Regions from separate parts of the Pseudomonas sp. CFBP 8770 genome, predicted to be linked through region 1. Evidence: predicted binding sites of a transcription regulator. Region 1 holds the regulator's gene; the other holds the start of a gene.

What was found. Region 1 encodes FliA, which starts transcription of late flagellar genes. Its sites were predicted from a motif close to CTAAAGTTTNNNNNNNNNNNGCCGNTAA; they were not measured.
Region 2: the regulator FliA is predicted to act here: its motif matches at 8,923-8,950, upstream of IFT98_RS02165 (methyl-accepting chemotaxis protein).

What each region holds. Positions count from the first base shown of each region.
Region 1 is NZ_JACYUL010000002.1:482,336-496,645, forward strand. It holds gene fliR (flagellar biosynthetic protein FliR) at 1-304, shown strand, start outside; gene flhB (flagellar biosynthesis protein FlhB) at 308-1,444, shown strand; gene flhA (flagellar biosynthesis protein FlhA) at 1,755-3,884, shown strand; gene flhF (flagellar biosynthesis protein FlhF) at 3,896-5,215, shown strand; gene fleN (flagellar synthesis regulator FleN) at 5,334-6,167, shown strand; gene fliA (RNA polymerase sigma factor FliA) at 6,161-6,907, shown strand; gene IFT98_RS07035 (chemotaxis response regulator CheY) at 7,133-7,507, shown strand; gene IFT98_RS07040 (protein phosphatase CheZ) at 7,527-8,315, shown strand; gene IFT98_RS07045 (chemotaxis protein CheA) at 8,374-10,548, shown strand; gene IFT98_RS07050 (protein-glutamate methylesterase/protein-glutamine glutaminase) at 10,565-11,695, shown strand; gene IFT98_RS07055 (flagellar motor protein) at 11,695-12,435, shown strand; gene motD (flagellar motor protein MotD) at 12,447-13,331, shown strand; gene IFT98_RS07065 (ParA family protein) at 13,387-14,175, shown strand; gene IFT98_RS07070 (CheW domain-containing protein) at 14,175-14,310, shown strand, end outside.
Region 2 is NZ_JACYUL010000001.1:481,931-497,231, forward strand. It holds gene IFT98_RS02125 (TonB-dependent siderophore receptor) at 1-409, shown strand, start outside; gene cobF (precorrin-6A synthase (deacetylating)) at 651-1,406, shown strand; gene IFT98_RS02135 (hybrid sensor histidine kinase/response regulator) at 1,851-3,911, shown strand; gene IFT98_RS02140 (hypothetical protein) at 3,972-4,115, opposite strand; gene IFT98_RS02145 (class I SAM-dependent methyltransferase) at 4,285-5,223, opposite strand; gene yghX (YghX family hydrolase) at 5,267-6,154, opposite strand; gene IFT98_RS02155 (DUF6434 domain-containing protein) at 6,237-6,446, opposite strand; gene IFT98_RS02160 (alpha/beta family hydrolase) at 6,610-7,266, shown strand; gene IFT98_RS02165 (methyl-accepting chemotaxis protein) at 7,324-8,889, opposite strand; gene IFT98_RS02170 (metal ABC transporter substrate-binding protein) at 9,038-9,916, opposite strand; gene IFT98_RS02175 (metal ABC transporter permease) at 9,917-10,816, opposite strand; gene IFT98_RS02180 (metal ABC transporter ATP-binding protein) at 10,816-11,565, opposite strand; gene IFT98_RS02185 (metal ABC transporter substrate-binding protein) at 11,562-12,491, opposite strand; gene IFT98_RS02190 (DUF6162 family protein) at 12,518-13,081, opposite strand; gene IFT98_RS02195 (hypothetical protein) at 13,078-13,413, opposite strand; gene IFT98_RS02200 (thiamine pyrophosphate-binding protein) at 13,410-13,949, opposite strand; gene IFT98_RS02205 (PepSY-associated TM helix domain-containing protein) at 13,946-15,160, opposite strand.

The sequences.
Region 1 (14,310 bases):
GCCCATCGGCGGCGGCCTGCTGACCGCGCACTACTGGGACGTGGTACTGCGCATGGGCTGGGTGCTGGGCGCGGGCGTGCTGCTGGTGCTGCCGGCCATCACGGCCTTGCTGGTGGTCAACATTGCCTTCGGCGTGATGACCCGCGCTGCGCCTCAGTTGAACATCTTTTCCATCGGCTTCCCGCTGACCCTGGTGCTGGGGATGTTCATCCTGTGGGTCAGCCTGGGCGACATTCTCAACCAGTATCAGCCGCTGGCAGCCAACGCCTTGCAGTGGCTGCGCGAATTGGCGCGAGCGGAGTAGGCAATGGCCGAAAGCGAAAGCGGTGCGGACAAGACAGAAGACCCCACGGACAAGCGCAAGAAGGATTCGCGCGAAAAGGGCGAGATCGCCCGTTCCAAAGAGCTCAACACGCTGGCAGTGATGGTTGCCGGGTGCGGGGCGCTGCTGGCGTTCGGCGGGCATCTGGCGCAAAGCCTGCTGGAACTGATGCGCAGCAACTTCACCTTGAGCCGCGAGGTGCTGCTCGATGAACGCTACATGGGCATCTTTCTGCTGCAGTCGGGCAAGGTGGCGATCCTGGCGACCCAGCCGATTTTGGTGACTCTGCTGTTGGCGGCGCTGATCGGCCCGGTCGCGCTGGGCGGCTGGTTGTTCGCGGCCAGCTCCATGGCTCCCAAGTTCAGCCGCATGAACCCGGCCGCCGGCCTCAAGCGCATGTTCTCCATGCATGCATTGACCGAGTTGCTGAAGGCACTGGCCAAGTTCGCCATCACCCTGATCGTTGCCATGATGGTGCTGGCCAAAGACCGTACCGACCTGCTCGCCATTGCCAACGAGCCGTTGGAAATGGCGATCATCCACAGCGTGCAGTTGGTCGGCTGGAGCGCCTTGTGGATGTCCTGCGGACTGGCGTTGATTGCCGCCGTGGACGTGCCGTTCCAGCTGTACAGCAGCAAACAGAAGCTGATGATGACCAAGCAGGAGGTCAAGGACGAGCACAAGGACTCCGAAGGGCGGCCCGAGGTAAAGGGGAGGGTGCGCCAGTTGCAGCGCGAAATGTCGCAGCGACGGATGATGACGGCGATTCCCGAGGCGGACGTGATCATTACCAACCCGACCCACTACGCAGTGGCGTTGAAATACGATCCGGAGAAGGGCAACGCGCCGGTATTGCTGGCCAAGGGCTCGGACTTCATTGCCTTGAAGATTCGCGAGATTGGCAACGAGCATCGTATTCAGGTGCTGGAGTCGCCGGCACTGGCGCGCTCGATCTTCTATTCCACCGAGATCGAACAGCAGATTCCGGCGGGGCTGTACCTGGCAGTGGCGCAGGTGCTTGCCTATGTCTACCAGATCCGCCAGTACCAGGCCGGGCGGGGCAAGCGTCCCGATCCGTTGCAGGACCTGCCGATCCCGCCGGATCTGCAGCGAGACAGTTAGGGCGAGTCGCGCCCTTCGCGGCCACGGACCGCTCCCACAGAAAGTTCGGACCTGCCGCGATCTCTGTAGGAGCGGTCGGCGCTTTTCGCGGTCACGGACCGCTTCCACAGAAAGATCGGACCTGCCGCGATCTCCGTAGGAGCGGTCAGCGCCCGCGAAGAACGCACCACCGTTAGATCGATTTCACTCCGGCTCGGCAGCCCCTCGATAATCTTTAGTCCCTCTGGCAAAAGTTGGACCTCTTCTTGCACTGCCCCTTGGCAAGACGCCTGGCGCGTCAAAAGTTCGCTTGGGGAAGTGGGGAATGTCGGTGGATCGCTCTCAATTAATCAACACCGCTCGTAGCAACATCGTCGGCCTTGGCCGCGGCAATCTGGGTGTGCCGCTGCTGTTGCTGGTGATGCTGGCGATGATGATGCTGCCGATCCCGGCACTGCTGCTGGACGTGTTCTTCACCTTCAACATCGCCTTGTCCATCGTCGTGCTGCTGGTGTGCGTGTACGCCCTGCGTCCGCTGGACTTCGCCGTGTTCCCGACCATCCTGCTGGTGGCCACGCTGCTGCGCCTTGCGCTCAACGTGGCGTCGACGCGGGTGATCATGCTCCACGGTCAGGAAGGCCATGCCGCCGCGGGTAAAGTGGTCCAGGCATTTGGTGAGGTGGTGATCGGCGGCAACTACATCGTCGGTATCGTGGTGTTCGCCATCCTCATGATCATCAACTTCGTGGTCGTCACCAAGGGCGCCGGGCGCATCTCCGAGGTGAGCGCGCGGTTCACCCTGGATGCCATGCCCGGCAAGCAGATGGCTATCGACGCCGACCTCAACGCCGGTCTCATCGATCAGAACCAGGCCAAGGCGCGTCGTACCGAAGTGGCCGCCGAAGCCGAGTTCTACGGCTCGATGGACGGTGCCAGCAAATTCGTCCGTGGCGACGCCATCGCCGGTCTGCTGATCCTGTTCATCAACCTGATCGGCGGCATGCTGGTGGGCATGCTGCAACACAACATGCCATTCGCCGAGGCGGGCAAGGTGTACGCCCTGCTGACCATCGGTGACGGCCTGGTCGCGCAGCTGCCATCGCTGCTGCTGTCCACTGCAGCGGCCATCATGGTGACCCGTGCATCGGGCTCCGAGGAGATGGGCAAGCAGATCCAGCGGCAGATGTTCGCCTCGCCCAAGGCGCTGGCCGTCTCCGGCGCGCTGATGGTGATCATGGGCATGGTGCCCGGAATGCCGCACATGGCCTTCATTACCCTGGGCGCCATCGCCGGTGGCGGTGCCTACCTGCTGTGGAAAAAACAGAACGACGTCAAGGTCCAGGCCCAGGCCGAAGTGCAGCGTCAACAGGAGCTGCTGCCGTCACCGACGCGGACCCAGGAAACCAAAGAGCTGGGCTGGGACGACGTCACGCCCATCGACATGATTGGCCTGGAAGTCGGCTATCGGCTGATCCCCCTGGTGGACCGCAACCAGGGCGGCCAGTTGCTGGCGCGGATCAAGGGCGTACGCAAGAAGCTGTCCCAGGACCTGGGCTTCCTCATGCCTACTGTTCATATTCGCGACAATCTCGACCTGGCACCCAGCGCCTATCGTTTGACGCTCATGGGGGTGATTCTCGCCGAAGCCGAGATCTACCCGGATCGCGAGCTGGCCATCAACCCCGGTCAGGTCTTCGGCTCGTTGAACGGCATCACCGCCAAGGATCCGGCGTTTGGTCTGGACGCGGTCTGGATCGACGTCAACCTGCGCAGCCAGGCGCAGTCGCTGGGCTACACGGTGGTCGATGCCAGTACGGTAGTGGCCACGCACTTGAACCAGATTCTGCAGAAGCATGCCCATGAGCTGATCGGCCACGAAGAAGTCCAACAACTGCTGCAAGTTCTGGCAAAAGGCTCGCCCAAGCTCGCCGAAGAGCTGGTTCCCGGCATCCTTTCGCTGTCTTCGCTGCTCAAGGTGCTGCAGGCGCTGCTGGCAGAGCAGGTACCGGTTCGCGACATCCGCAGCATTGCGGAAGCGATCGCCAACAATGGGCATCGGAGTCAAGATACCGCCGCGCTGGTCCAGGCCGTCAGGGTCGGTTTGTCCCGCGCCATCGTGCAAAGCATTGTAGGCATTGAGTCGGAGCTGCCTGTCATCACGCTGGAACCAAGGTTGGAACAGATATTGCTAAATAGTCTTCAGAAGGCTGGTCAGGGTCAGGAAGAAGGCGTTTTGCTGGAACCGAGCATGGCGGAGAAACTGCAGAGATCCTTGATCGATGCGGCGCAGCGGCAGGAGATGCAGGGCCAACCGGTAATACTGCTGGTGGCCGGTCCGGTCCGCGCGATGCTGTCACGCTTCGGTCGCCTGGCGATCCCCAACCTTCATGTACTGGCCTATCAGGAAATCCCTGATAACAAGCAAGTCACCATCGTTGCGACAGTAGGGCCCAACGGCTGAGGTAGTGGGTTATGCAAGTGAAGCGATTTTTCGCCGCCGACATGCGTCAGGCCATGAAATTGGTCCGCGACGAGCTGGGCGCCGACGCTGCCATCATCGGCAACCGTCGGATCGCCGGCGGCGTCGAGCTGACCGCAGCGCTGGACTACAAGCTGTCGGCCCTGGCGCCGCGCGTGCCCAACCTCGAGTTGGAAGAAGAGCTGCGCAAGACCCAGTCGCGGATCGTTTCGGCCCAGGCCGAGCTGAGCACCCGTGGCGAGAGCGATGCGGCCACCAACCGCCAGCTGGTCGCAGGCCTGCCGTTGACCGCCGCCGAGCCGCTGGTCGAGCCGCGTCGCGAAGAGCCACCGCGTGTCCAGGCGGCCCCCGCGCCACAGCCTGCCGTCGACCAACGTCTTTTCGATTCCATGCGTTCCGAACTCAACGGTTTGCGCCAACTGCTGGAAGTGCAGCTGGGCTCACTGGCCTGGACCCAGCTGCAAGGCAGCAAGCCGGCGCAGGCGAATCTGTGGCGTCGTTTGCAGCGCATCGGCTTGTCCGGCCCGATCGCTCGCGAGCTGCTCAGCCTGACCAGCGAAATCAACGAACCTCGGCAGGCATGGCGGATGCTGCTGGCGCACTTGGCGCGTATGATCCGTACACCTGAAGTGGAACCGCTTGAAGAAGGTGGTGTGATTGCCATGGTCGGCCCGGCCGGCATGGGCAAGACCACCACCCTGGCCAAGCTGGCAGCCCGCTATGTGCTCAAGTACGGTTCCCAGAGCGTGGCCCTGGTGAGCATGGACAGCTTTCGCATCGGTGCCCAGGAGCAGCTCAAGACCCTGGGTCGCATTCTCAATGTATCGGTGACTCAGGTCGATCCGGGCCAGTCATTGGTACAGGCGCTGGAACCCTTGCTGCGCAAGCGTGTGGTGTTGATCGACACCGCGGGCCTGCAAGCCAGCGATCCGGCCCTGCGCATGCAGCTCGAGAGCCTGGCCGGACGCGGCATCAATGCGCGCAACTACCTGGTGCTGGCAACCACCAGCCAGAAGCAGGTGCTCAGCGCCGCGTACCATAGCTACAAGCGTTGCGGTCTGGCCGGGTGCATCCTGACCAAACTGGATGAAACGGCCTGTCTCGGCGAAGTGCTGAGCCTGGCCATCAGTCAGGAACTGCCGATTGCCTATCTTACCGATGGGCCGCGCATTCCCGATGACTTGCATTTGCCGCGCCGGCACCAGTTGGTCAGCCGCGCAGTGAGCGTGCAAATGCAAGAAGAGCCCAGCGAAGAGGCCATGGCCGATATGTTCGCGGGTCTCTACCACAGCCCCGACAAGCGAGTTGGCTGAGGTGAAGAACGTTATGCAAGCACACTCTTCCTGCATCGTAGGGTTGCCAGGAAACACTCGAGCAATCGAACTGGCAGCCACTCGTGTGGCCTCGGTCTAGACAAGGTAAAGAACGAACATGGGCAGCATGCATCCCGTACAGGTGATCGCGGTGACCGGCGGCAAAGGTGGCGTCGGCAAGACTAATGTGTCAGTGAACTTGTCCCTGGCGTTGGCCGAGCTCGGCCGCCGGGTCATGTTGCTGGACGCCGACCTTGGCCTGGCCAACGTCGACGTGTTGCTGGGCCTGACCCCCAAGCGCACCCTGGCCGACGTGATCGAAGGTCGCTGCGAACTGCGCGACGTGATGTTGCAGGGCCCTGGGGGCATCCGTGTCGTGCCCGCAGCCTCCGGCACCCAGAGCATGGTCCAGCTGAGCCCGGCCCAGCACGCCGGCCTGATCCAGGCCTTCAGCGATGTGGGCGACAACCTCGACGTGCTGATCATCGACACCGCCGCCGGTATCGGCGAATCGGTAGTGAGCTTCGTCCGCGCGGCCCAGGAAGTCCTGCTGGTGGTGTGCGACGAGCCGACCTCGATCACCGATGCCTACGCCCTGATCAAACTGCTCAATCGCGACCACGGCATGAACCGCTTCCGGGTCTTGGCCAACATGGCGCAAAGCCCCCAGGAAGGGCGCAATCTGTTCGCCAAGCTGACCAAGGTGACCGACCGCTTCCTCGACGTGGCCCTGCAGTACGTTGGCGCCGTTCCGTACGACGAGTCGGTGCGCAAGGCCGTGCAGAAGCAGCGCGCCGTGTACGAGGCGTTTCCCCGTTCCAAATGCTCGCTGGCCTTCAAGGCAATCGCGCAGAAAGTAGACACCTGGCCGTTGCCGGCCAATCCCCGTGGCCACCTGGAGTTCTTCGTCGAACGCCTGGTCCAGCAAACCAGCGCAGGGCCCGTATCATGAGCGCCAGCGGATACCGTATGTACAGCAAGGCGTCGCGCGACTCGCAGCAGCATCAGCTGATCGAGCAATACGCGCCGCTGGTCAAGCGTATCGCCTACCACCTGCTGGCGCGGCTGCCAGCCAGCGTGCAGGTGGAAGACCTGATCCAGGCCGGCATGATCGGTCTGCTGGAGGTCTCGACCAAGTACGACTCGAGCAAAGGGGCCAGTTTCGAGACCTATGCCGGCATTCGGATCCGCGGCGCGATGCTCGATGAAGTGCGCAAGGGTGACTGGGCGCCGCGTTCGGTCCACCGCAATACCCGCATGGTCAGTGATGCCATTCGCCGAATCGAGTCGAAAACCGGTCGCGACGCTAAAGATCACGAGATCGCGGCCGAACTTAGTCTGAGTCTGGATGATTACTACGGGATCCTGAACGATACCCTGGGCAGCCGCCTGTTCAGTTTCGACGATCTGCTGCAGGACGGTGAGCACGAGGGCCTGCACGAAGACGGCGCCAGCGGTTCGCTGGAGCCCTCGCGGGATCTCGAGGATGAACGCTTTCAAGGCGCGCTGGCCGAGGCCATCGCCAACCTGCCCGAACGCGAGAAGCTGGTCTTGTCGTTGTATTACGACGAGGAACTGAACCTCAAGGAAATCGGTGAGGTACTGGGTGTCAGCGAATCGCGGGTAAGCCAGTTGCACAGCCAGTGCGCGGCGCGACTGCGCGGGCGCCTGGGAGAGTGGCGGGCACGCTGACCCAAAGGGATTCGCAGGACATGTGGGAGCGGTCATTGGCCGCGAAGGGAGCACCGATGTATGTCAGACATACAGCGGCGCCTGATTCGCGGCCGATGACCGCTCCCACGCGATTGCGGGGAAATGCCGATCTGCGACGGCCGCGGATATAACCGGATTCGATTGTTACGCACGTCCAGGGGCTGGGCGTGTTCAAGACTGCTGGAGGTCTAATTGGACAAGAACATGAAAATCCTCATCGTCGACGATTTCTCGACGATGCGGCGCATCATCAAGAACCTGCTGCGTGACCTGGGCTTCACCAACACCGCCGAGGCCGACGACGGCAACACCGCCTTGCCGATGTTGCACAGCGGCAATTTCGACTTTCTCGTCACCGACTGGAACATGCCCGGCATGTCCGGCATCGACCTGCTGCGCCAGGTGCGCGCCGACGATCGCCTCAAGCACCTGCCGGTGCTCATGGTGACCGCCGAGGCCAAGCGCGAGCAGATCATCGAAGCCGCCCAGGCCGGGGTCAACGGGTATGTGGTCAAGCCTTTCACTGCGCAAGTGCTGAAAGAAAAAATCGAGAAGATTTTCGAGCGCGTCAATAGCTGAAGTCTGCAATGGGGGCGCAATGGACCACAAACAAAGCACGTTGGGGGACTTCGAGTCGACCCTGAAGAAACACGCCGTGGAGCTGGTCGACAGCCTTGAAAAAGGCCGTTTCGGCGAAGCGGTGCAACTGATCCACGAATTGAACCAGACCCGCGATCGCGGCCTGTACCAGGAAGTGGGCAAGCTGACGCGGGAGCTGCACAGCGCAATCGTCAGTTTCCAGATCGATCCGAACATTCCCCAGGCCGAAGAGGTTTCGCAGATCACCGATGCGACCGAACGTCTGTCGTATGTGGTGCGCCTGACCGAAAACGCGGCCAACCGCACCATGGATCTGGTCGAGCAGAGCACACCGGTGCTCAACACGCTGAGTGCCGAGGCCAGTGTCTTGAGCGTCGACTGGCAGCGCTTCATGCGCCGCGAAGTGGCCGCCGACGAATTCCGCGAACTGGCACGCCGGGTCGACGGCTTCCTGACCCGTAGCGAGCAGGGCAATCGCGAAGTCGCCAGCCACCTCAACGACATCGTGCTCGCCCAGGATTATCAGGACCTCACCGGCCAGGTCATCAAGCGTGTCACCGCGCTGGTCACCGAAGTGGAGAGCAACTTGCTCAAACTGGTCCTGATGGCCAGCCAGGTGGATCGCTTTGCCGGCATCCAGCACGACCACGAACAGCTTCGCGCCGAAAAAGATCAAGAAAAACATCCTGCCAAGGGTGAAGGTCCGCAGATCCATGCCGATAAACGTGAAGACGTCGTATCCGGTCAGGACGATGTCGACGATCTGCTGTCCAGTCTGGGCTTCTAGGCCATCGCCTGCGCCTGACTGTGTTGACCGTTAATCACGTACTCCAGGGAGCATCCACATGAGCTTCGGCGCCGACGAAGAAATCCTTCAGGATTTCCTGGTAGAGGCCGGCGAAATTCTCGAGCAACTGTCCGAACAACTGGTCGAGCTGGAAAGCCGTCCCGATGATGCCGACTTGCTCAATGCAATTTTTCGCGGTTTTCACACTGTAAAAGGCGGCGCCGGCTTCCTCCAGCTCAACGAGCTGGTGGAGTGCTGCCATATCGCCGAAAACGTCTTCGACATCTTGCGCAAAGGTGAGCGCCGGGTCGACGCCGAACTCATGGACGTCGTGCTCGAAGCGCTGGACGCGGTCAACGGCATGTTCACCGAGGTGCGTGAACGCGCCCCGGTCACACCGGCCAGCCCCCAGTTGCTCGATGCCCTCGCGCGCCTGGCCGAACCGGCTGCGGCAGTTGTCGCGCCGCCGGTGGCAGCGCCAGCTGCTGCGCCGGTTTCGACGCCGGGCGAAGACATCACCGACAGCGAATTCGAGCAATTGCTCGATTCCCTGAGCGCGGCCAAGGCGCAGGCCACTGCGCCGGCTGCACCTGCTGCTGTGGCACAGCACGGCGCGGCCAGTGACGAGATCACCGACGACGAATTCGAGTCGCTGCTCGACCAGCTGCACGGCAAGGGTCAGTTCGCCGTCGATGCGCTGGCACCGGCTGCAACGTCGCCAACTGCCGCGGCGCAGGCTGGCGCGACAGCGCCTGGCGACGAAATCACCGACGACGAGTTCGAGGCCCTGCTCGACCAGTTGCATGGCAAGGGCGCGTTCACCGCCGATGCGGTCAAGGCAGCGCCGCCTGCCGAGGCGCAGGCCCCCACGAGCGACCAGATCACCGACGACGAATTCGAGTCACTGCTCGATCAGCTGCATGGCAAGGGCAAGTTCAGCGATGTCGCCAGCCTGCCCGAGACTCAGCCGACGCCGTCCGCGTCTGTGCCGGTGGCAGCACCACGCAAGGTCGAGGCAGCGCCCGCGCGTGCGCCGGTGGCCGAGAAGCCGGTCGCCAGCGAAGCCGAGACGACCGTACGGGTCGACACCGCGCGCCTCGACGAAATCATGAACATGGTGGGCGAGCTGGTGCTGGTGCGTAACCGCCTGGTGCGCCTGGGCGCCAACAGCGCCGACGAAGCCATGTCCAAGGCCGTATCGAACCTGGACGTGGTCACGGCCGACCTGCAGACGGCCGTCATGAAGACGCGCATGCAGCCGATCAAGAAGGTCTTCGGACGCTTCCCGCGGTTGGTCCGCGACCTAGCGCGGCAGTTGAAGAAGGAAATCAACCTGGAACTGGTCGGTGAAGAAACCGACCTGGACAAGAATCTGGTCGAGGCCTTGGCCGACCCGTTGGTGCACTTGGTGCGCAACGCCGTCGATCACGGCATCGAGACGCCGGAAGAGCGCGAACGCAACGGCAAGGCGCGCGGTGGGCGCGTGGTGTTGTCGGCAGAACAGGAAGGCGACCATATCCTGTTGTCGATCAGTGATGACGGCAAGGGCATGGACCCTGCGGTGCTGCGCGCCAAGGCCGTGGAAAAGGGCCTGATGGACCGCGACGCCGCCGACCGCCTCAGCGAATCGGACTGCTACAACCTGATTTTCGCACCGGGTTTTTCCACCAAGACGGAAATCTCCGACGTGTCGGGCCGTGGCGTGGGCATGGACGTGGTCAAGACCAAGATCAGCCAGCTGAACGGCTCGATCAATATCTACTCGGCCAAGGACCAGGGCTCGAAGATCGTCATCAAGGTGCCGCTGACCCTGGCGATCATGCCGACGCTGATGGTGATGCTGGGCAACCAGGCGTTCGCCTTCCCGCTGGTCAATGTCAACGAGATCTTCCACCTGGACCTCTCGCGCACCAACGTCGTCGACGGCCAGGAAGTGGTCATCGTGCGTGACAAGGCGCTACCGTTGTTCTACCTCAAGCGTTGGCTGGTCAAATCGGCCGCTCACGAGGAGCAGGGCGAGGGCCACGTGGTCATTCTGTCGGTCGGCACCCAACGCATCGGTTTCGTGGTCGACCAGTTGGTCGGGCAGGAAGAAGTGGTGATCAAGCCGCTGGGCAAGATGCTGCAGGGCACGCCCGGCATGTCCGGCGCGACCATCACCGGTGACGGCCGAATAGCCTTGATCCTCGATGTACCGAGCATGCTCAAGCGCTACGCCACACGGCGTATCTGATCGTAGTGGAGTGTTTATGGCAGTCAAGGTCCTGGTGGTGGATGATTCCGGTTTTTTCCGCCGCCGCGTCTCGGAAATTCTTTCGTCGGACCCCACCATCCAGGTGGTCGGGACCGCTACCAATGGCCGCGAAGCGATCGATCAGGCCCTGGCGCTCAAGCCCGACGTGATCACCATGGACTACGAGATGCCGATGATGGACGGCATCACTGCCGTGCGTCATATCATGCAGCGCTGTCCCACTCCGGTCCTGATGTTTTCCTCGCTGACCCACGAGGGCGCGCGGGTTACCCTCGACGCGCTCGACGCGGGGGCAGTGGATTACCTGCCGAAGAATTTCGAAGACATTTCTCGCAACCCCGAGAAGGTCAAGCAGATGCTCTGCGAGAAGATCCATACACTCTCGCGCAGCAACCGCCGGCTGGGTGCGCACATGGCCACGCCAGCCCCGACGCTCGCGTCCACTGTCACCCCGGCGCCAGCCGCCCCCGCGTCGTCGCGGGCCGTGCCGGCGCGCACGCCAGCACCGGTTACGCCGGCGCGGGCTCCGGCGCCGACCGCCAGCACTGCGACGCCACGGCGCAAGCCGTACAAACTGGTGGCCATCGGTACCTCCACCGGCGGGCCGGTAGCGCTTCAGCGTGTATTGACCCAGCTGCCGGCCCATTTTCCAACGCCGATCGTGTTGGTCCAGCACATGCCTGCGGCCTTCACTCGCGCCTTCGCCGAGCGTCTTGACAAGCTCTGCCGGATCACCGTCAAGGAAGCCGAGGATGGCGACGTGCTGCGTCCCGGGCTGGCGTTACTGGCACCCGGCGGCAAGCAGATGATGATCGACGGGCGCGGTGCAGTGAAGATCCTGCCCGGTGACGAGCGGCTGAACTACAAGCCCTGCGTGGACATCACCTTCGGTTCGGCGGCCAAGTCCTACGGCGACAAGGTGCTGGCGGTGGTACTCACCGGTATGGGCGCCGACGGTCGAGAGGGCGCGCGTCTGCTCAAGCAGGGCGGCAGTCACATCTGGGCCCAGGACGAAGCGAGCTGCGTGATCTACGGCATGCCCATGGCCATCGTCAAGGCTGGTTTGGCCGACGCCATCTACAGCCTCGATGACATTGGCCGGCACCTGGTCGAGGCGTGCGGCTGATGGATGTACTGAGCCTGATCGGGATCATTCTGGCGTTCGTTGCCATCATTGGTGGCAACTTCCTCGAGGGTGGCCACCTGTCGGCTCTGCTCAATGGTCCTGCTGCGCTGATCGTGGTCGGCGGCACGCTGGCAGCGGCGCTGATCCAGTCGCCCATGAGTGCGTTCAAGCGCGCGCTGCACAACGTGCGCTGGATTCTTTTCCCGCCCAGGATCGACATGGCCGGCGGTATCGACCGTGTGGTGAACTGGAGCCTGGTTTCGCGCAAGGAAGGCTTGCTGGGGCTGGAAGCCAGCGCCGAAGCGGAGCCCGATGACTACGCGCGCAAGGGCCTGCAGCTGCTGGTCGATGGCGCCGAAGCCGCGGCCATCCGCAGTATTCTCGAGGTGGATCTGTACAACCGCGAAACCCGTGACCTGCAGGCAGCCAAGGTGTTCGAAAGCATGGGTGGCTATGCGCCCACCATCGGCATCATCGGTGCGGTGATGGGGTTGATCCATGTCATGGGCAACCTGGCCGACCCCAGCCAGCTGGGCAACGGCATCGCGGTGGCGTTCGTGGCGACCATCTACGGTGTGGCCAGCGCCAACCTGCTCCTGCTGCCCGTGGCGCACAAGCTCAAGGCCCTCGCCCAGCGTCAGGCGGCCTATCGGGAAATGCTGCTCGAAGGGTTGCTGTCCATCGCCGAAGGTGAGAACCCACGTTCCATCGAAATGAAGCTGCAAGGCTACCTCGACTAGGAGAGCATGGCATGGCCCGTCGTCGTCGCCTCGAAGAGCCGGAAAACCATGAGCGCTGGCTGGTGTCCTACGCCGATTTCATCACCTTGCTGTTCGCTTTCTTCGTGGTGATGTATTCGATCTCGTCGGTCAACGAAGGCAAGTACAAGGTCCTGTCGCAAGCGCTGGTCGGGGTGTTCAGTGACCCGGACCGCAGCGTCAGGCCCATCCCGATCGGCGAGGAACGACCCTTGACCACCCGTCCCGTGCAACCGCTGGTCACCGACAGCGAGCAATCGGAGGCGGCCATCGGCGAGGCGGTCGACCCTCTGCAGACCATTGCCGACAATGTCCGTCAGGCGTTCGGCGACCTGATCGCTTCGGATCAACTGACCGTACGCGGCAATGAGCTGTGGATCGAGATCGAACTCAAGTCCAGCCTGCTGTTCGGCAGTGGCGATGCCATGCCCAGCGACATGGCGTTCGCCATCGTCGACAAGGTCGCCAGTATTCTCAAACCTTTCGACAATCCGGTTCATGTCGAGGGCTTCACCGACAATCTGCCCATCAGCACCGCGCAGTTCCCGACCAACTGGGAGCTGTCGACCGCTCGGGCAGCGAGCATTGTCCGCATGATGGCTATGGAGGGCATCGACCCGCGGCGCATGGCGGCGGTCGGCTATGGCGAGTTCCAGCCGGTGGCCGACAACGCCAGCGCCGATGGACGAGGGCGCAACCGTCGGGTAGTGCTGGTCATTTCGCGCAACCTTGACGTGCGTCGCAGCATCACCAGTTCTGGCAGCGCCAACGCGCAGCCGGATGCAGCACTGCGCCGGGCTGGCACACAAACTGCAAAGACGCCCTTAACCGTGCCGTCCGCGCCTGGGTCTGTCAAAAGTCCGCCGCCCGGCCCTTAACCCGAAAGCTTCACTATCTCGGTAGTGCGCCGTTTACCGAGGGGAAATCACCACCATGAGAGTCTGGGCAGTAGCCAATCAAAAAGGCGGGGTAGGCAAGACCACGACTTCGATCGCCTTGGCCGGTTTGCTCGCCGAGGCAGGCAAGCGCGTGGTCATGGTCGATCTCGATCCGCATGGTTCGATGACCAGTTATTTCGGGCACAACCCCGATGAACTGGCGCACAGCTGTTACGACCTGTTCCTGCACAAGGGCGCGGTACCACCCGGCCTGGCCCACCAACTGCTGCTGCCAACCGGCGAAGCCAACGTGTCGCTGCTGCCCTCGAGCACCGCGCTGGCGACGCTGGAGCGCCAGCAACCCGGACAGAGCGGCCTGGGCCTGGTGATTGCCAAGACCCTGGCGCAACTGTGGCAGGATTTCGACTACGCCGTCATCGACAGCCCACCCCTGCTGGGCGTGCTCATGGTCAATGCATTGGCGGCTAGCCAGCAACTGGTGATCCCGGTACAGACCGAGCACCTGGCAGTCAAAGGCCTGGAGCGCATGGTCAGCACCTTGACCATGATCAACCGTTCGCGCCGCCAGGCCCTGCCGTACAGCATCGTTCCGACGTTGTTCGATCGTCGTACCCAAGCGTCGCTCAGTACCCTGCGTACCCTGCGCGACGACTACCCGCAGCACATATGGCCGGGCTACATCCCGGTCGACACTCGTCTGCGCGATGCCAGCCGGGCCGGACAGACACCCTCGCGCTTCGATGGCAAGAGCCGAGCAGTCGTCGCCTATCGTGCCTTGCTCAAGCATCTGCTGGCCCAACAACTCGTCGCGCAGGTAGCCTGATGAACCGTCCCGTCGATATTGCCCAGCGGCCCCAGGTGGCCTTGCAGTCCTACCTGGACGGCCTGCTGCATGAAGCCACCGAGGCGTTCGAGGCGCTCGATCTCGACGCCGGCCTGGACAGGCTCGACGAGTTCC
Region 2 (15,301 bases), on a different contig from region 1:
CACGCCCAACTGGCAGTTCTCGGCCGCCTATACCCTGGTGCTCAGCCAGTACGTGAAAGACCGTACCTACGAGAAGGGTAATCTGTTCGCGCCCAATCAGCCCAAGCACCTGTTCAAGGCCGCGACGACCTACCAGTTCGAAGGTGCCTTGGACCGGCTGCGTATCGGCGCCGACGTGCTGGCGCAGAGTGCGACCTATGGTCGTGTCGGAACCGGTCATGCCGAGCAGGATTCCTACGCGGTATTGGGCTTGATGGCCGGCTATCGCTTCGACGAACACTGGGACGCCCGGGTCAACTTCAACAACGTGCTGGACGAGAAGTACTGGCAGGGTATTCCCACCGCAACCGGCAGTGGCACGTACGGCGACCCGCGCAACCTGATGTTCTCGCTGAAATGGTCGCTGTGACCCAGTGAGCGAGAGGGCGGGCGTGCAATGCGCCCGCCCGTCGATCATCACAGGCATTCGTAGCAGATGCACATACGTGTAAAGGCCGAAAGGGCGTGGACAGCTGGAACTGTGCCAATTCGCGCAACCCCGTATTCACCTTGAAACGGACGCTGTAAGGTCTGGCATGCGTCAGCTGTGAAGAGAGGCCTGCATCGGCACTGCCATAGGCGCGTTGTAGTGAACTGTCCGCGGAGCACTTTTGAAAACACTTCTCATCATCGGCATCGGCGCTGGTCATCCCGAGCACATCACGGTGCAGGCGGCGCGTGCCTTGGCGCGGGTCGATGTGTTCTTCCTGATGGACAAGGGCGATCACAAAGGCAAGCTCAATGCCCTGCGCAAAGAGATCCTCGAGCGTCATGCAACGCCTGGGGCGTATCGGGTAGTCGAGGTTCTGCAGCCCGAGCGTCCGGCCGGGCCGGACTATCGGACGTCGGTGGATACCCTGAACGCGCGCAAGCAGGCGGCCTTCGAGCGGTTGCTCGATAATCAAGTGGCGGACGGGGAGTGCGCGGGCGTCCTGGTGTGGGGCGATCCGTCGCTGTACGACAGCACGCTGCGCATTGTCGAGGCGATCGCTGCCAAAGGCGCGCGAGCGGTGCAGTATGAGGTGTTTCCCGGGGTGACCAGCATTCAGGCGCTGACCGCAGCGCACCGCATCACCCTCAACAGCATCGCGGGTGCTGTGCAGATCACTACCGGTCGACGCCTGGCGGCGAGGATGCCCGAGGGGGTCGACACGGTGGTGGTCATGCTCGATGCACAGGACAGCTTCAAGGCGCTGGTCGGCCAGGATCTGGATATCTATTGGGGTGCTTACGTCGGTACGGCCGATGAAGTGCTGCTGGCCGGAAGGCTGGATGACATGGCGCAGATCATTGCCGATGCGCGGCAGCAGGCGCGCAGCCGGCATGGCTGGATCATGGACAGTTATCTGCTCAGGCGCCGTGTCTGAAGTTACGCGGGGTTGCCGGACGCGGCTCGCGCCGCTGCTACAGGGGCTGCCTGAAGTTGCGCGGGGTTGCCGGACGCGGCTCGCGCCGCTGCTACAGGGGGTGTCTGAAGTTGCGCGGGGTTGCCGGACGTGGCTCGCGCCGCTGCTACAGGGGTTGTCTGAAGTTGCGCGGGGTTGCCGGACGTGGCTTGCGCCGCTGCTACAGGGGTGGGGTTTTGTGGGTGGCGCCGTCTTTGGTTTCCGTGGGAGCGGTCAGTGGCCGCGAAAAGAGCGCTGCGGATCCCCTGGCGCACCGCGGCGTCCGTTTCGCGGCCACCGACCGCTCCCACGCAGAATCTGCCGCAGTCCATCTGCAACCGTGTACGGATTTCGCGCTGTGCAGGCTTGTATTACCCAAACGCCGACGTCACCATCAGGGCACCCTGCGTTCCGCTGCGAGCCGATATGCCGACCCAGCCTCCCGAACACCTTCGCGACCCTTTCGTACCTGAGGAGACACCTGCCCAGGATGCAGCCGAATGCCTGCAGCTGGCCCTGGATACCGGGGCCATCGTCGGTACCTGGGTGTGGGATGTGGCGGCCGACCACTTCAGTGCCGACGAGCGCTTCGCCCGCACCTTCGGTCTTTCCGGCAAGGTGTGTGCCCAGGGCCTGCTGCTGGAACAAGCGATGGCCAGCGTCCATCCGCAGGATCGCCCGCGGGTCGAGGCCGCCGTGTTCGAAACCCTCGGCAATGGCGGTCACTACCGTTGCGAGTATCGCGTGCTGCAGAGCGACGGCAGCTATCGCTGGATCGAAGCCAACGGCCATGTGGAATTCGACGAGGCGGGCCGTCCGCACCGTTTTCCCGGCGTGCTGCTGGACATCCAGCAACGCCGCAGCGCCGAGGCCGAGCGCGATCGCATGACTCACCTGCTGCGCACCTTCACCGCCGCGGTGCCAGGTGTGGTGTACGCCAAGGATCGCGAGGGGCGGATGCTGGTTGCCAATCGAGGCACCACCGAACTCATCGGCAAACCGCCCGAGCAGTACATCGGCCGCACTGATGTCGAGTTCCTGGAAGACAAGGTCCAGGCCCGGGTGATCATGGAAACCGACCGGCGCATCATGGAAGGCCGGCACACTCAGGAGGTGGAAGAAGAGGTACGCCAGGCCGACGGCACAGCGGCGACCTGGCTGTCGCTCAAGACCCCCCTGCTCGACGAAAACGGCGAAGTCATCGGGTTGATCGGCTCCTCGATCGACGTTACCGCGCGCAAGAAGGCCGAAGCTGCGGTGCGCGAACTCAATCAGACCCTGGAAGAGCGCGTGCGCATCGCCATCGCCGAACGGGAAAAAGCCGAGGCGGCGTTGCACCAGGCGCAGAAGATGGAGGCCGTGGGCCAGCTTACCGGAGGTATCGCCCACGACTTCAACAACCTGCTGGCGGGCCTGTCCGGTAGCCTCGAATTGATGCACATGCGCTTGAAACAGGGCCGTACCGATGACCTCGAACGCTACCTGGACGTAGCGCAGGGGGCGGTCAAGCGCGCCGCGTCGCTGACCCATCGGCTGCTGGCGTTCTCCCGTCGGCAGACCCTGGCCCCGGTGCCCACCGACGTCAACGCGTTGATCCACGGCCTGGAAGAACTGGTGCGGCGTTCGGTCGGACCTTCCATCGAGGTGAGCGTGCGCGATACCCAAAATCTGTGGACGGCGCTGATCGACCCGACCCAGTTGGAAAACGCCTTGCTCAACCTGTGTATCAATGCCCGCGATGCCATGCCGGCAGGTGGGCGGATCAGCATCGAAACCGGCAATCAGTGGCTGCCCCACAGCGATGCGTTCAATCATGAAGTACAGGCCGGCGAGTACCTGGTGGTTCACGTTACCGATAACGGTTCGGGGATGAGCGAAGAGGTCATGGCCAAGGCGTTCGAGCCGTTCTTCACCACCAAACCGGTCGGCGAAGGCACCGGTCTGGGTCTATCGATGATCTACGGGTTTGCCAGGCAATCCGGCGGACTGGTGAAGATCCAGTCACGGCCAGGGCTTGGCACGACGGTCAGCCTGTACCTGCCCAGGCATTGCGCAGGTCTCGAGACAGAAGCGGTCGTGCCCAGCCAGGCGCCCATCGACCTCGGTGGCAGCGGCGAGACCGTGCTGGTGGTGGACGACGAAGCCTCGGTGCGCGGTTCCGTGGCCGAACTGCTGGAAAGCCTGGGCTACGTGGTCCTGCAGGCCGGCGACAGCGCCCAGGGGCGAGAGCTGCTGCAATCGGCAGCGCGCATCGACCTGCTGGTGACGGACGTGGGCCTGCCCGGTGGCCTCAATGGTCGACAGATGGCCGAGCTGGGGCGGTCGGCCCGACCTGGCTTGCCGGTGCTGTACATCACCGGCTACGCGCAGAACCTGGCACTGGACCAATGCCATCTGCAGCCCTGCACCGAAGTCCTGACCAAGCCGTTCGCCCTGGAAGCATTGAGCGAGCGCGTGCGCACGCTGATCACGCAGCGCCAGCCGTGAAACCTGTTCTGCGGCCATGAAAAAGCCCCGCCATGGCGGGGCTGCTCACAACCAGCAGGCTCATCGAGTCAACCTGGCATTCAGGATCGCGTCGCGCACCAACGGACGGCAGGCTTCGACGAAAGCGATCAACTGACTGGCCGGGATCGAGCCCAACGCACTGACAGGGGTATGGCGGATGGTGTTATATTCCTGCGCTGACATGGCGGATACCTCTCAAGGGTTTCATTCGATGTGTCACCCGAGCCGCCGGGACTCTCACCTCCCGGTGGCTCTCCTTTACTTGGTTCGCCGGCCGCGTGAAATTGTTCAATCTTTAAGATGGCCAGTCGCCGTACGGTATGTTAGGGCCTGAGCCAGTGTGATTCGGCGATCACTCCCGCACGAACACCATTGCCTTGAGGCCGCTGGCCGGGTCTATATCGGCAAACTCCGGTGGGTTGTCCAGGCGCCGCCGCAGGCGCAGCGCAGGTGCCTCGCGGCGCAGCTCGTCGACCAGAAATTCAGGGCCCAGCGCGGGGTCGTTCATGCACGCCAGCACCACGCCCGATTCGCTGAGCAGTTCCGGCAGGCGGCGCAGTACCCGCTGGTAATCCTTGGTCAGCATAAAGCTGCCTTTCTGGAACGACGGCGGGTCGATGATCACCATGTCGTACGGACCGTCCTTGCCGACCCGGCCCCAGGACTTGAACAGATCGTGGCCCAGAAAGCTGACCTTGCCCAGGTCGTGGCCGTTGAGGTGATGGTTCTCGCGTCCTCGGGTGAGGGCGGCGCGAGACATGTCGAGGTTGACCACACGGGCCGCGCCGCCGGCGATGGCAGCCACCGAGAACCCGCAGGTGTAGGCGAACAGGTTGAGCACACGTCGACCCTGGGCGTTTTCGCGTACCCAGTCGCGACCGTGGCGCATGTCGAGAAACAAGCCGTTGTTCTGTTTACGTCCCAGGTCGATGCGGTACTGCAGGCCGTTCTCGACCAGGACCACCTGCTCTTGCGCTGCGCCGATCAACCAGTGCACGTCGCTGCCGGGCAGATAGCGGTGCTGCAGCGCCAGACCGCGCGCGCCGCTGGCTGCCCAGACCGGCTGCTGCGCGAGGCCGGCAAGCAGCTGTTGCAAGCCTTTCAGGTGTTCGGGAAGCGGCTCCTTGAACACCGACACCAGCACGATGCCCTGCAGCCAGTCCACGGTCAGTTGCTCCAGCCCCGGCCAGCGCCGACCGCGGCCGTGAAACAGCCGACGGGTTTCAACCGGCGGCTGGGCGAGGGCTTGAAGCAGGTGTTGATGCAAGGTGGCGAGGGCGTCGGCGTTCATGGCAAGGATCACGGCTACGGCTGCAAAGGGCCGGCATTCTACGTCAGCTCAGGTATTTTTCGAACCAGCCCAGCGTGCGTTCCCAGGCCAGGTCGGCTGCGGCCTTGTCATAGCGCGGGGTCGAATCGTTGTGAAAACCATGGTTGGCGCCGGGATAGATGTACGCCTCGTAGGTTTTGCCTGCCGCCTTGAGCGCGGCCTCGTACGCGGGCCAACCTTCGTTGATGCGCGTGTCCAGTTCGCCGAAATGCAGCAGCAGCGGCGCCTTGATCTTCGCTACATCCTTGGCGTCGGCTTGACGTCCATAGAACGGCACCGCGCACGCCAGCTCGGGATAGGCCACCGCCGCCGCATTGGACACACCGCCGCCATAGCAGAAGCCGGTCATGCCGACCTTGCCGGTCACACCTTCATGCGCCATCAGCCAAGGGATCGCGGCGAAGAAGTCATTCATCAATTTGGTCGGGTCGACCTTCTCCTGCAGCGCCCGGCCCTTGTCGTCGTTGCCCGGATAGCCGCCGACCGAGGTCAGGCCATCCGGGGCCAGGGCCATGTAGCCAGCCTTGGCGACCCGCCGTGCGACGTCTTCGATATAGGGGTTGAGCCCGCGGTTCTCATGCACCACCACCACGCCTGGCACCTTGCCGGTGGCCTGGGCCGGTCGCACCAGATAGCCGCGCACCTGGCCATGGCCGTTGGGCGAGGGATAGGTGACGTATTCGGCCACGATCTGCGGATCGGTGAATTCCACCTGCTGGGCCAATGCATAGTTCGGGCTCAGACTGGCCAGCAACGCGCCTGCGGTCAGTCCTCCGAAGGTGAACAGCGCCGCGCGGTCGAGGAACTCGCGGCGGTTGATCTTGCCATGGGCATAAAAGTCGTACAGTTCCAGTAACTCTGGGGAAAAATCCTTGGCACTGAGACGATCCATCGGGCACTCCTATAGGAAGACACCAAGCGGTGAGGGTTGCACTCATTAAAGCAGCGTTTCACACCCTGGCCACCGCATCGCGTCAACGCGGATGCATCAGGTTCCAGTGGTCTGCGACCTGACCCATGGTCTTGGCTTGGCCACTTTTGAGCCAGGCCATGAAAGGACGGTCGAAATGAAAGTTGGGGCCGCACGCCTCGGTCAGGAAACGCCGCACGTTCTGGGTGTTGCGGTAGCCTCTGTCCAGCGGGGTGTAACGGGTGATGGGCGCACTGTGCCAGTCGAAGTTCATGAATCGCTATCCTTCGCGAAAAGATCAAAGAGTATGGGGAGGTTGGAGCCGTACCTGCAGGCTGGCGCAGTGTACGCCATCATGCACCGGGCACTTTTCCTGTGCCGCGTTTTGCCTCAGAGTCTGTAACTCGCCAATAGTGCCAAATGTCGACGGAAGGATGATGAGCGAAGATCAGTGGACCCAACGCATGCAAGACAACGGCTGGCTGTGGAACCCCGCCCAGACCGGCGCGCAGGCGCCGTGCCTGATCCTGGCGCACGGTGCCGGCGCGCCGATGGACAGTGCCTTCATGAACAGCATGGCCGGGCGCCTGGCCGCTGGCGGTGTCAGCGTGGTGCGCTTCGAGTTTCCCTACATGGCCCAGCGCCGCAGCGGCGGTAGCAAGCGTCCGCCCAGTCCGCAGGCAAGCCTGCTGGAAAGCTGGCGACAGGCCTATGCCCTGGTGCGACCGCTGGTGACGGGCACCTTGGCAGTGGGGGGTAAATCTATGGGCGGACGGATGGCCAGCCTGCTGGCGGATGAATTGGGCGCCGATGCGCTGGTGTGCCTGGGGTATCCCTTCTACGCGGCCGGCAAGCCGGAAAAACCGCGAGTCGAACACCTGGCCGACCTGCGTACACCGACCCTGATCATCCAGGGCGAGCGCGATGCGCTGGGCAACTGCGAGACAGTGGCAGGCTATGAGTTGTCGGAGGAAATCGAGCTGTACTGGCTCAGCGCCGCCGACCATGACCTCAAACCCTTGAAGTCATCCGGGTTCAGCCACGACCAGCATATGCAGACCGCGGCTGACCGGATCGTGGCCTTCCTGTCCTGACACGCCTGGCCGACAGGCAGCCAGCCACGCAGGCTTGGCTGCCAGGGCGAGGGTCGCTCAGCGGTTGAAGCGCTCCACCAGCGAGTACTGGCTGTTGGCGGTCTTGGTCAACTCTTCACTGAGCAGTGCCGAGTTCTGCGCCTGTTCGCTGGTTTCATCGGCCAGGTGCGAGATGGTGGTGATGTTGCGGCTGATCTCCTCGGCCACTGCACTTTGCTCTTCGGTGGCTGCGGCGATCTGGGTGGTCATGTCAGTGATGTTGGCAACCGCCTCGCTGATGCCGATCAACGCTTTGTCGGCTTCCAGCACACGGGCCACGCCTTCCTCGGCCTGACGGTGGCCGGCATCCATGGTCTGCACGGCATTGTTGGCGGTCTGCTGCAGCTTGGCGATGAGCCCGTGGATCTGCCCGGTCGACTCGCTGGTGCGTTGTGCCAGTTGGCGCACTTCATCGGCGACCACGGCGAAGCCGCGGCCCATTTCACCGGCACGTGCCGCTTCGATGGCCGCGTTGAGCGCCAGCAGGTTGGTCTGGTCGGCGATGCCTTTGATCACATCCACCACGCCGCCGATTTCGTCGCTGTCCTTGGCCAGTTGGGTGACGGTCTGCCCGGTTTCCCCGACGACCACCGACAAGCGCTGGATCGCTTCGCGGGTTTCGCCGGCGATGTCGCGACCGCGGCTGGTCAGGCGGTTGGCCTCCTGGGTGGCGTCGGCAGTGCGCTGCACATGGCTGGCCACTTCCTGGGTAGTGGCCGCCATCTGGTTCACCGCAGCGGCCACCTGTTCGGTTTCCAGGCGCTGACGGTCGAGGCCCTGGGAGCTCTGGTGCGCGAGGGCGTCGGATTGTCGGGCTTGGCCGGTCAGGTGCTCGGCGGTGTCCTGCAAGCGGGTCAGGCAGGTCTTCAAGCGCGCTTCCTGGCTCAGAATGGCCATTTCCAGGCGCGCCTGGGCGCCCCGGCTGTCGGTGTACATCTGCGCGATGAGCGGATCCGAGGTGGTCTGGTCCGCCAGTTTGAGCAGGCGCTTGATACCGCGCTGCTGCCAGCTCAGGCCCATCAGGCCCAGTGGCAGCGACAGCCCGGCGGCCAGGGCGAACCCCCACGAGGTATCCAGCCAGGTGCCGATCATGAAACCAACCTGGCTGACCAGAATGAACGGCACCCAGTTCTGCAGCACCGGCATCCAGCGATCGCGGCCGGGTACTGCGGATCTGCCGTTGTTCAAGCGTTCGTAGAGCGATTGGGCACGGCGGATCTGCTCGGCCGTCGGCTTGATCCTTACCGATTCGTAACCCACCACCTGCTTGTTTTCAAGTACCGGGGTGACGTAGGCGTTGACCCAGTAGTAGTCGCCGTTCTCGCAACGGTTCTTGATGATGCCCATCCACGGCAGGCCCTGACGCAGCGTCGCCCACATGTGCTCGAACACCGCCGAAGGTACTTCCGGGTGGCGCACGGTGTTGTGTGGCGCGCGAATCAGCTGCTCGCGGGTAAACCCGCTGATCTCCACGAAAGCATCATTGCAGTAGGTGATCATTCCTTGGGTGTCGGTCGTGGAAATCAGGCGCTGCTGGGCAGGAAAAGTCCGTTCGCGCTGAGTGATAGGCTGATTGTTACGCATGAGTGTCCATTCATTCCGTGGGGCTTTGACAGGTTCTCGGCCAGGTCGGGAAAAGATTGAATCGGATATCGGCGAAGGGAAGGGGAGCGGCTTGAAAGTGGTCGCCGAGCAGGCCCGGGAACCGCAGCCTGCTCACGATAGTGAAGGGTCAAAGGGCCTGGATGACGGCGCTCATGTGAGCCTGCAGGTCGGCGATCGGGTCGTCGCTTTCCTCGGCCAGCACCAGCAGCTTGCTGCCTGCGGCCGTGATCACCGCCTTGACCGCTTCGGGCGGTTGGCGATGGTCGATGACCAGGGCTACGTCGTTGTCCTTGAGCGTCATGCTCAGGCTTTCCAGCTGTGCGGTGTCCCACTGTTCGTCGTTGAGCACCTGGGTGGCCACCGTGTCCAGATTGAGACCGGCTGCAAGGTAGGCGAAGCGATCACTGAGGCTGACCACGCTGACGTTGTCCGCCTTTGCCAGGCGTGCCTCGCTGTCGGCGCTGAGCTTGAGCAGTTGCTGCTTGAGCGCGGCCAGGTTGGCGTCGATCCGTGGTTTGGCGGTCGGGGCCAGGCGTACCAGGTCGGCAGCCATGACATCGGCCATGCGCCCCATGTTGTTGCTCGACAGCCACGGCTGGCTGTTCAGTCCGCCCACGCCTGGCTGTACCGCGATACCGGGCAGCACACCGTCGACCGGGCGCGCCGCGTCGATCTCGACGATGCGAATGTTGCTGCGGCGCGCCAGCGGGTACAGGGAATCGTCCGGCCATAGCGAACGCAGCCCGATCACCGCGTCGGCAGAGCCGGCCAGTCCGGCCAACGCTTCTGCGCCGCGGCCGGTGAAATAGGCGTTCTGCCGGGAGCCGGGCAGGTTGGCAGCGGCCGCGCGTTGCAGTTGCACGCCGCTGTCCTTGAGCAGCAGTTGGCCCAGGCCGTAGGTGATCGGCAGGCTGGCGAGGACTTTCACCGGCTCCGCCGCCTGGATCGCAGGGGCGAGCGCCGCACACAGGGCCAGGGCCGCTGTCAGTTTGCGCAGAGTAGGCATTTATCCGATGTTCCCTTTGAGGCTGGGCAAGGTGCCGCGGGCGATGGCGGCGAGAGCGAAGGCGATGCCTGCGACCAGGATGATGGCGGCCCCGGAAGGCACCGGCAGGTCGAAGAGGATCGGCAGCAGGATCCCGCACAGGGTGCTCACCGTGGCAATGATCACCGAGATCCAGAAGAAGCCCTTGAGCGACTGGCTCAGCAGCCGTGCCGCCGCTGCCGGAATCACCAGCAGCGCTCCGACCAGGATCGCGCCGATGACCTTGACCGCTGCCACGGTGATCAGCGTCACCAGAATCACGAACAGGTAATCCAGGGCTTTCACCGCCACCCCGCGCACGGCGGCCAGCTGCGGATTGAAACTGGCCAGCATGATGCGGTTGTACAGCGGCAGGCTCAGGCTCAGGACCAGGGTACCGACCACTGCCAGTACCAGCAGGTCGTTGCCGTTCACGGTCAGCACAGAGCCGAACAGCACGTTCTCGAGGATGTGCACGTTGATCTTGCCGGCCAGGGTCAACAGCAGGCTGGCACCCAAGGCCAGCGAGACCGACAGAAACACGCCGATCAGCGTGTCCGGCGCCAGGCCGGTGCGATTGCGCAGGTAATTGAGCACGATGCCGAACAACAGGCAGTAGCCGAACAAGCTGCCATAGGGCCCGGTATAGGGTTCGCCGAGCAGGATGCCGATGGCCACGCCGGTCAGCGCGGCATGCCCCACCGCTTCGGAAAAGAACGCAAAGCGCTTGACCACCACCAGCGTTCCCAGGCCTCCCAGTACCGGGCCGATCAGCAAGCCGGCGATCAAGGCGTTGACCACGAAACCATAGGCCAGTGCAGCAGGCAGATAGCCGTCCGAGGCAAGGCCCTGGATGGCCAGGCGGAACTGTTCGTAGTCCATCAGGCAAGGCCTCCGGCGCGTGGATGGGTGGAGAACAGCGTCAACAGCCGGTCTGGCGTCAGTGCATCGGCTGGCTTGGCGTCGAACAGCACGCGTCGATTGAGCCCGGTGACGTGGTCGGCCAGACGCTTGACCGCTTCCAGGTCGTGCTCGATCCACATGACCGTGATGCCAGCCTGCTGCCAGTCCAGCAACAGTCGCTCGAACACCTGGATGCCGGCTTCGTCGAGCGCCGACATGGGCTCGTCGAGGATCAGCAGCTGTGGCGCCGGGATCAACCCCTGGGCCAGCAGCACGCGCTGGCGTTCGCCGCCCGACAACGCGCCCATGCGCCGCTTGCGCTTGTCCTGCATGCCGACGCGCTCCAGCGCATCGCCAATGGCCCCGGCATAGCGTTTCGACAAGCCGAGAAAGGCTGGCCGACGCTGGCACATGGCAGCCATGAAATCGTCGACTGTCATCGGCAGGCCGCGGTCGAATTCCAGTGCCTGCGGTACGTAGCCGATCACTCCGGCACTGCCCGGCCATTCCAGGCTCAGCTGGCCACGGTGAGGCATCTGCCCCAGCAGGGTCTTGATCAACGAACTCTTGCCGCCGCCGTTGGGTCCGACCAGCGCATGCACGCTGCCGCTGGCCACGCGAAAGGAGACCTGGTCGAGAATCAGCGTGCGGCCCAGCACCAGGCCCACTTCGGCGAACTCGATGGCGGGGCCGCTGCGGGCGAGGGCGAGTGGTTCGGCCGCCGTCATGCGCCGGCCTCCTGGATGGCGCGGACCACGGTGTCGAGGTTGCCGCCCATTTCCTTCTCGTACTTGTCGGCGCTGTACTCCCCATAGGAGATGTGCGAGAGGGGGTACATCTTCACCCCCGACTCGCGCTGGATGGTTTCGACATAGGTCGAAGGGAAATCCATTTCCGAGAAGATCACCTTGACGTCCAGTTCACGCAGTTGGTCGATGGTCTTCTTCAGCTGGCTGGGGCTGGGCTTGATGCCGTGCGCCGGCTCGACCACGGCGGTCACTTCCAGACCGAACTCGCGCAGCAGGTAGTCATAGGCTGCGTGCACCGTGGCCACCCGCAGCTCGGCGTTGGGCGCCTGGGTCAGCTTGGCCAGGGCGTCGGCGCGCAGCGTGCGCAGGCGCTTGCCGTAGGCCCGGGCATTGGCGGTGTAGAACTTGGCGTTGTCCGGGTCGAGCTTGCCCAGCTCGCGGGCAATGTTGTTGACCTGGGCGATCGAGGCGCTGATCGACAGGAACGTGTGCGGGTTGACCACTTTGCCCGCGCCACGCGCCATCGTGCCGGTGGCCGCCAGCAGTGGCACATCGGCATTGGCCTCGATCACGTGGATATCGGGTTTCTCGCTGGCTTCGATCATGCGGTCGGCAAAGTCGTCGTGGCCAACGCCGTTGAGCACGATCACGTCCAGGCTGCCGATGCGTTTGATGTCGTCGGCGCGCGGCTCGTAGGCATGGGGGTTGAACCCGGCCGGGATCAACGGCACCACTTCGGCCTTGTCGCCGACGATGTTCGCCACATAGCTGTAGTAGGGGTGCAGGGTGATACCGATACGCAACGGCTTGCCGTCGGCGGCCCAGGCGGTGCTGGTGAACAGGGTGCCCAACACGGCAACGGACAGGAGTCGCAGCAACGGACGGCGGGCGATAGATCTGGGCATGAAGAATCCTGGTGAAGAGGGCGTATTCAATGGCGATGCTGGCGGGTGACACCGGTGTCGAACTGGGCGATGACCTGCTGCCAGCCGGTGTCGGCAAGCGACGTGTCATCCAGCTGCGCCGGCGCACTGGCGGAGGGTGCGCGGTTGAGCCAGACATCGGCGTCCGCGCCGTTCACGCGCAGCAGGAACGAGCCCGCCACCTCTGGCGCCTGGCTCAGGCCCACGTAGGCGCCCTGGACCATCTGCCAGGCGTGGCTGCCGCGGCTGACCGAGCTGGCGTCCTGGGCGAAGGGTGGGAAGCCCTCGCGGGCCAGTTGCTCGGGCGTGACCGGATCGGACTGTTCCTCGGCCAGCAGGCGGACCTCGTCGAGGGTCACTCGCAGGTCGGCGTAGATGCCCTGTTCGGCGGCGCTCAGGTCGCGCCTGGCGTCGAGCTGGTGGGACGGTACCGCGACGGCTTCGTGGCTGACCCCGTGCCAGGACACGACGCCGGCCGCCGCCAGCAGGATGAACAGGCAGAGCAGGCCGACGTACAGGGTTTCATGGCCCGCCCCGGCAGGGCGCACGATGTGCGTGACGGGCGTGCTCATGGTGCCTCGATGTCGGCTTGGTCGATTTCGACGACATGGCCCGGGCCGGCATCGAACAGCACGTAGAATTCGGCATCCGGACGCTTGAAGGTCACGGTCGAATCGCTGCCCAGCTTGCCGGGTACCAGGATGCTCTCGTCATAGCCGACTACGTCCAGGGTCACCCCCGGCGCGCCGCTGCCATCGGAAAATCCGCCGGTGCAGCGGATCTGCTGGTCGTCGATCTGCTTGCATTCGCACATCGGGTTGTGCGCCAGGGCCAGGCCGCTGCAGGCGGCAGCGAGCAGCCCGAGTGCCAGGGCGGGCCAGCGGATGAATGAAACGCGGGTCATGGTCGGGTTCCTTGACGGTTCAGCCAGGCCACCGTCGCGGGTGATGCCTGGCTCAATGGAATGGAGGTCTGGTGCATCGAGCCGTCCCAGCCTTCCATGGTGATCCACAGCTGAGCATCGACTTCGGTTTTGCCCGGCACCGGCAACCCGGCGAACATGCGGTAGCCACTGCCGAAGAAGATCACACCCGCAGCCCTCAGGCTGCGTGGCTTGCCGATGCGCAGGTAGGTGGCCTTGACCTGATCGACACAGGTCTTGCACAGGGCGGCGGTGAAGTACTTGATGTCCTGGCCGCTTTCGGCGGTCGGGCCTTCGATGCGGCGTTCGGCCAAGGTCAGGCTCCACGGCCCGACAGCGATGTCGCCCACTGTCCGCTCGCCCAGGCCGCTGTCGCCGCGATCCATGGCGTTCTCGGCGAAATAGTGCGGCATGAAGCTGAGCGGGATGAACACCAGCAGCACGTTGATGTGGAACCGCCACTTGCGCCAGAAACGCGACAGGGGCGAAGGCGTGGGGGCACTGAGGACTCGGCTCACAGGCTGCGCTCCGCGGTCTTGTGGGCAATCGGGTGCAGGCTGCCGGCGGGCGTCTGCGCAGTTTCGTGGCGGGCGCCGCGCTTGAACGCCTGGGCAGTGGCGAGGGCGGTGCGCTTGCTCCAGATCATCAGGCCGCTGAGCACCATCATGCTCAGCAGCAGGCCGAAGAAGGCCCAGATCAGCTTGATCCACAGCCCGCCGAAGTCACCGGTGTGCAGCGGCCGCATGGACTCGGTGACGAATTCCAGTGCATTGCGGTCGCCCAGCAGGTGCGAGCTGATCAATTGTCCGGTGTAGGGGTTGATGCTGGCGGTCTGGAACATCAGCGGGTACCAGCTGCGGCCACCTACCTCCATCGGGCTGTAGGCGTTGAGCGGCAGCGACACGTAGCTGGCATCGAGCCCCGGCACCTGTTGCTTGACCACGGCGATCGCCTGTTCTACCGGGATCATCGGCGCCGGCGTGCCGTCGGCCACCAGCGGTACGTCGGCCCGGGCGATGACGGAGGTGACCGGCGAATAGCTGGAGATGCTGATCTGGTTGTCGTAGAGGATAGCGCGAATCAGGAACCACACGCCGGTGATGGCGATCACGGCGATGAACCAGATCGACCAGATACCGCTGAGGCGGTGGAAGTCGCCCCAGAACACCCGTGCGCCCTGGTTCAGGCGCAGGGTCGGCTTGAGAAAGCCTTTCCAGAACTTTTTGTAGACCACCAGGCCGGTGATCAAGGACACCAGCAGCGGCAGGCCGAGGAACGATACCAGGTACCAGCCCCACGAGAAGCCGTTGGTGAACGGCACCAGCCACCAGCCGTGCAGGGCGCGGGTGAAGGCCGGGAAGTCGAACGCCGGGCTGACCCCTTGCAGGACGCCGGTGTAAGGGTTCACGTAGACCGTGGGCGAGCGGCCGTCCGGGTAGGTGACACTGGCATTGACGGCAAAGTAGTCGCCATCGGGGTGAATGAGGTTGCTGACCCGCAGTTCGGGATGATCGCGTTCGATGGCGGTCATCAACTGGTCGTAGTTCAACGGCTGGGCGTCGTCGGACGGTTTGTTGGCGCGCATTTCCGGGTTGATCAGCCACATGATCTCGGTGCTTACCACGGCCAGGGTGCCGGTCACACATACGATCAGCACGAAAAACCAGATCGGCAGGGCCAACCAGCTGTGCACCAGGAACCAGATTTTCGAGCGGGACTTCTTGGACATGGGAAAACATTCTCGATTCACGAAGCCGGTCGCCTGACAGGCAGGTTCCGGATCCAGCGAACAGGTGGCCACGGATTTGGATGGCGGCTATTGCACTGGATAAACAAGAATGAGAACAAGAACCAAATGAGTATTAGGTGC